Thermocoleostomius sinensis A174: one gene and its partner. The protein of the gene in region 2 binds, or shares a complex with, the protein of the main gene of each other region. Links are inferred from orthologs where the notes say so. Each region holds a gene or a part of one and is shown on either strand. Other genes may lie near its edges.

What was found.
Region 1: the proteins of glmM (region 2) and cdaA are in contact, whole or in part, in a crystal structure (PDB 7OJS), measured with the Bacillus subtilis proteins. The link is inferred for Thermocoleostomius sinensis A174 from one-to-one orthologs.

Annotation. Positions count from the first base shown.
Region 1 is NZ_CP113797.1:410,292-413,334, forward strand. Bases 35-3,003 are described here. They hold cdaA (diadenylate cyclase CdaA), read left to right. Parts: upstream 35-1,041; coding sequence 1,042-1,965; downstream 1,966-3,003. Other genes in these bases: lysA (diaminopimelate decarboxylase), read left to right, coding at 35-780; OXH18_RS01680 (isoprenyl transferase), read left to right, coding at 1,962-2,717; nrtS (nitrate/nitrite transporter NrtS), read right to left, coding at 2,806-3,003. Outside these bases: more of lysA, read left to right, coding at 1-34; more of nrtS, read right to left, coding at 3,004-3,043. UniProt on the Bacillus subtilis protein: One of 3 paralogous diadenylate cyclases (DAC) in this bacteria, catalyzing the condensation of 2 ATP molecules into cyclic di-AMP (c-di-AMP). Upon expression in E.coli leads to c-di-AMP synthesis.
Region 2 is NZ_CP113797.1:1,900,799-1,903,775, forward strand. What follows is about bases 2-2,904. They hold glmM (phosphoglucosamine mutase), read left to right. Parts: upstream 2-659; coding sequence 660-2,150; downstream 2,151-2,904. Other genes in these bases: OXH18_RS08245 (DUF3177 family protein), read left to right, coding at 2-32; OXH18_RS08250 (DUF7734 family protein), read left to right, coding at 89-388; OXH18_RS08260 (permease), read left to right, coding at 2,467-2,904. Outside these bases: more of OXH18_RS08245, read left to right, coding at 1-1; more of OXH18_RS08260, read left to right, coding at 2,905-2,977. UniProt on the Bacillus subtilis protein: Catalyzes the conversion of glucosamine-6-phosphate to glucosamine-1-phosphate. Glucosamine-1-phosphate is used for cell wall biosynthesis.

The DNA of each region.
Region 1 (3,043 bases), 1.5 Mb from region 2 along the record:
TTTGATCCCGATCAGCTTGAAGATGTATTTGCTTTTGTCAGCCAGCAACCTGCTCTAGAGTGTGTAGGACTTCATGCCCACATTGGCTCGCAAATTTTTGAACTGCAACCCCATCAAGACTTAACAATGGTGATGATGCAGTGGATGAGCAAGGCGGCCACGTATAATCTACCCGTGCGCGAATTAGATATTGGTGGTGGTTTGGGCATTCGCTATACCGAGCAGGATGATCCACCCAGTATTGACGAGTGGGTCCGGGTGATTTGTGAAGGGGTGGTGGCTGCTTGCGAAACCCTTCAGATGCCATTACCAAAACTGATTGCTGAGCCGGGACGATCGCTGATTGGCTCTGCTTGTGTCACTGCATACACCGTTGGCAGTCAAAAAGTAATCCCAAATCTGCGAACCTACGTTACTGTAGATGGCGGCATGTCTGATAATCCTCGCCCTATTACCTATCAGTCAATCTACCGAGCGGTTATTGCCAATCGCATGTCGGCAGAAATGACAGAAATGGTGGCAGTAGCCGGAAAACACTGTGAGTCAGGTGATATTGTCATCAAAGAAGCGCGGCTGCCTCAAACAAAATCGGGTGACACGTTGGTTGTTATGGGCACTGGTGCCTATAACTACAGCATGGCGTCCAACTATAATCGCTTGCCTCGTCCGGCAGCCGTTCTAGTGAATGCGGGTGAAGCCGACGTGATCCTGAAGCGGGAAAGTTATCAAGACTTAATTCAACATGACTGCCTACCAGAAAAACTTGTAGAGAAAGGATGAAGAATTAAGCCAGAGGGATGAAGAAGACAGCTTGCAGTGGAAGATAGATGATGAAGGGGTTCTAGGCTAGAAGAGTTTTGAGTATTGAGTGTTGAAGTTTGAACTATCTTTTTTGACCAGCAAGCTTCACGATTAAAAATGCAAGACTTTATCGATCCTTTACCTCGAATTAGTTTGGTGTTCGATAACGCTCACATAAGTCATCGGACCTCCCGGTTAAGTTTTCATCCTTCTGATATCACTTAAGCCAGAGTCGAGCAGATGGGATCTCTGTTGGAGCAATTGCTGAAAGATCTGGGTTGGACTTGGTCCTTGCCATTGCTCCGTGCGATCGATGTGGGGTTAGTCCTGCTACTCACCTACATGCTATTGGTCATTATCGGTGAGCGGCACACTCTCTGGATGGTCAGAGGGTTAATTATCCTGATGTTGTCCTCGGTCTTAAGTAGTATTTTAGGGCTAACGTTGCTGACCTTTGTTTTAGAGAAACTTGTGATTGGTTCGGCTGTGGCGATGGCCTTTATTCTTCAAGCCGAATTTCGCCGTTTGCTAGAACAACTGGGACGCGGAGAAGTGCTTCAACTTTTTCAACCTAGCCGCCGAGCAACGCCCAAACCCGATAGTGTGATTGACGAGATTGTGGACGCAGTTAAAGAACTTTCTCAAAACCGAACGGGCGCATTATTAATCTTAGAAACCGATCGCCCGGTGGATGAGCGAGATTTTTCGGTTCCTGGCGTTCGGCTAAATGCCGAAGTTTCCAAAGAGCTACTGCAAACGATCTTTCAGACCTCTACCCTGCTTCACGACGGAGCCGTTTTTATCCGTGGCTCACGGGTGATATCAGCCGGAGTGATTTTGCCAATTTCCGATCGCACGGCTTCGCGACAGTTGGGAACGCGCCACCGAGCCGCGATGGGAATTACCGAGCGAGTCGAAAATTGCGTATGCGTAGTTGTATCTGAGGAAACCGGATCAATTTCGCTGGCAGAAGGGGGCAATCTAAATCGACCCCTAACAAGCAGTAAACTGAGGGAACTATTGCGGGAACGTTTTTCCCCTTCGGTTGATCCAGAACGGGTGGCTCCTTTGCGCAGTCTTGGTCGCAAGTTGAGTGCCCGCATGATCTTGCTGTTTCCACGTCTTGTTCGTTCTAAATCATCGGCTTCTCGGGAGAAAAAATGACTGTCAACCCAACCATCCAACGAGAGTTACCTGCTGACTTGGTCCGCGATCGCCTACCCCGGCATGTAGCGGTCATTATGGACGGTAATGGTCGCTGGGCCAAACGGCAGGGCTTACCTCGGATTATGGGGCATCGGCGCGGCGTGGATACGTTGAAAGATATGCTGCGCTGTTGCAAAGATTGGGGAATTTCAGCCCTAACTGCCTATGCCTTTTCTACGGAAAACTGGGGACGACCGTTAGAAGAAGTTGATTTTCTGATGACACTGTTTGAACGCGTCCTGCGTCAAGAACTGCGAGAAATGATGGCCGAGGAGGTACAGATTCACTTTGTGGGTAATTTAGATGCACTGCCCAAATCGCTGCGAGAAGAAATTCAGCGATCGATGGCAGAAACCCGCAACAATACGGGCATTCGGTTTACCGTAGCAACCAATTACGGCGGTCGCCAGGAAATTATTCAAGCTTGCCGAGAAATTGCCACCAAGGTGCAGCAAGGGCATTTGCAACCGGAACAAATTGATGAAGCTCTATTCGAGCGCCATCTGTATACGGCTGGGCATGCCGACCCGGATTTGCTTATCCGCACCAGTGGCGAAATGCGCATCAGTAACTTTCTGCTGTGGCAAGTGGCCTATGCAGAACTGTATGTCACTAATACCCTTTGGCCCGATTTCGATCGTAACGAGTTTCACCGAGCCTTGAGTGCCTATCAACAGCGCGATCGGCGGTTTGGCAAGGTTAAGGTCTGAGCAGGTTTTGGGTCATCCTATCGGCTCAACCCAATGAAAGGAATGACCGCATCGTAGCGGTTGAAATGAGGACATCTGTGCCAAGCACCTACTGCTGCGATCGAGCAGTGAATTGGCCGTGAATGCTGACGGCATATGGCACCAAGTAGGTTAAGCACGCAGAAATCCAACGCTCTTTGGTCATTTTCCCTTTAACCAATGCCATTCCATGATTGATGGTGAATAACAAAGACCCGATAACCAAGGACACCCGAACGGCAGTCTTTGCCAACTTCGGATCGCTCAGGCTTGCCAGATAGCCCCTCATCTGCTTCATTCCCTTGTCC
Region 2 (2,977 bases):
GCAAGCAAGGACGCACAGCGGTAGAGCAGTAGTTGATAGTTGAGCGTTGAGCGTTCGAATGAGGGGTTAGCAATGGGGAGAGAGACTGATGAACAGGTCGATCGGATTTCGCTTAGAGCAATACACGCTGAAGCGCCCGCAAGAAGTGCTGTTGGTGACGGCTGAAATAGCGGGTGAACGAGATCAGGTGGCCATTTTTCGTGGGTTTTCCAGTTCACTGATGCGCTCTACCCACCCCGACCCGGATGTGCCCGTTCTACCGGAAGAAGCCCAAATTGTGACCATCGATCGGTTGCAGAGTCCTTATAATCCTGCCTCGCCTCGCTATATCCAACAAGGTTTGTCATTAGAAGAGATGCAAACACTTTTAGCAGAGGTGCAGGTTTAAAAGAGCAAATTTGAACGAGATCGGCTGACAAACCTGTCTTTGGCGAGAGAACTATCTCAGGAATTTTGCGTACACTATCAAACAGATTGCACGCTAAGCTGCAAAGATTAAATTTTGTTTAATTTGTAGCAGTTTCGGAACTCATCGCCGATTGCTTAATTGACAGAAATAGCACCTCCCTGTAATGGATTCCGTAACAGTTGATTGTGCGCTTTGCGGATAACCGTGTTATGCTCCGCTGTGAGTGTGATGTATGGAGTGAAAAAACAATATGGTGTTGTCTTCTGTGCCGCCGACTGAGACGGCGATCGCTGCGCCTCAAACCCACTCGAAGCCGGTGCGCTCGAATCCTGTTTCACCGAACTCGATTCAGCCCAGTTGGGGAGTTGTGTCATTGCCCTCGACTCGTTTATTTGGAACCGATGGCATTCGGGGACGGGTTGGCGATCTCTTGACCGCTCCACTAGCGCTACAGGTTGGCTTTTGGGCAGGACAGGTGCTTCGGCGGCATCATGGTGAGGCTGGCGCAATTGTAATGGGTCAAGACTCGCGCAATTCTAGCGATATGCTAGCGATGGCTCTGTCGGCTGGGCTAACGGCAGCAGGATTAGAAGTGTGGAATGTGGGTTTGTGTCCTACACCAGCGGTTGCTCATTTAACGAGTACAACCCCTGGGGCGATCGGGGGAGTGATGATTTCGGCTAGTCACAATCCTCCTGAAGACAATGGCATCAAATTCTTTAACGCAACCGGAGCTAAACTTTCTCCAGAATTGCAATCCGACATGGAAGCAGCCCTACGTGGTAACTTTTCAGACTACAAACCCATTTCGGCAAGTTGGGGACAGCAGCAGCATCGCGCCGATCTAGTGGCAAACTACCTCGAATCGCTTCAGCGACCCCTATTGCCCCAGCTAACGCTAAGTGGGTTGCGTATAGTTCTGGATCTAGCTTGGGGAGCCGCGACTTACATTGCTCCAAGGGTATTTACTGAAATGGGTGCCGAAGTCATCTGCTTGCACGATCGAGCGGATGGCGATCGAATCAATGTCAACTGTGGTTCCACCCATCCACAACACTTGCAGGCAACGGTTCAAGCCTGTGGAGCCGATATAGGATTTGCATTTGATGGCGATGCCGATCGGGTTATTGCTGTGGATGGACAAGGACGATTGGTAGATGGGGATTACATTCTTTACCTGTGGGGGCAAGCCCTGAAGCGAACCAACCAACTCCCCGACAACTTGATTGTGTCAACCGTGATGGCCAACCTTGGCTTTGAACGAGCTTGGCAGCGGCAGGGTGGCACTCTGATTCGGACAGCCGTGGGCGATCAATATGTTCATGCCGAAATGCAACGCCGAGGCGCAAAGCTGGGCGGCGAGCAGTCTGGACATATCCTCTGTCCCCATTATGGGGTGTCGGGTGATGGTTTATTAACGGCGCTACACTTGGCTGCGCTGGTTCAGCAAACAGGCACTAGCCTAGCTGAGTTAGTCAATCAAAGCTTTCAAACCTATCCCCAAATTCTACGCAATGTGCGCGTAGACGATCGTGAACGGCGGCTGAACTGGCAACAGAGCGATCGCTTACAGCAAGCGATCGCTGATGCAGAAGCAGCGATGGGCGATCAGGGACGAGTATTAGTTCGTGCCTCTGGAACAGAACCCCTCATTCGCGTCATGGTAGAAGCCGTGAGTGCTGAACTAACCCATTATTGGACTGAGAGTTTAGTGCTGGCGGTGCAGCGGTACGTCGGTTAGGACGTTGGGGGTTGGGAGTTAAAGGTCAGGGAATTCGATAGTTTTTGAAATTGCCCGCCTTTCCCAACCTCTGCTTCCTTATGCCCGTTCTCTATCCGGTTGCACCGTATGCCCGACCCCTCTCAATCTCTTCTTGGCAAGGAGAGGAGCCGGTGGCGGTGGGGTGAATGCCATGCCGCATGACAACGAATGGGGATTAAACAAACGTAGCTAGAGCGCTTAGAACGACCTTGCTTCATCTACCCTTGATCTATTCTTTTGCTGGAACAACACGATCGAGTAGAATAACTCTCCGTGTACCTGATTGTGATTTTCTATGCTGACAGCCAACCAGCTTAACAATGCGTTGACGCTGTTTTTTAGCCTAATGGTGGAAGCTATCCCCTTTTTGCTGCTCGGGGTGCTATTTTCTAGTGCTTTGTTGCTGTTTGTAGACGAGCGCAAATTGGTGGCAGCAGTTCCACGGCATCCTTTACTGGCAGCGTTGGCTGGTAGTTTAATTGGCTGCCTGTTTCCAGTTTGCGAATGTGGCAATGTGCCAGTGGCGCGGCGGCTGATCGTGCAAGGGGCCCCGTCGTCAATGGCGATCGGGTTTTTGTTGGCGGCTCCCACTGTGAATCCAATCGTGTTTTGGGCAACCTGGACGGCCTTTCGCGATCAGCCCGAAGTGGTATTTCTGCGAGTTGGCTTTACGTTGCTGATTGCCTCAATTGTAGGGTGGGTGTTTAGTACTCAGGCTGATTTGCGGCCGCTGTTGCAGCCAACGGTGACGCGAGCCATGCCCTCTCAATCAACTCAGGCGCGTTCCTCCTCAACTCGAAGCCATG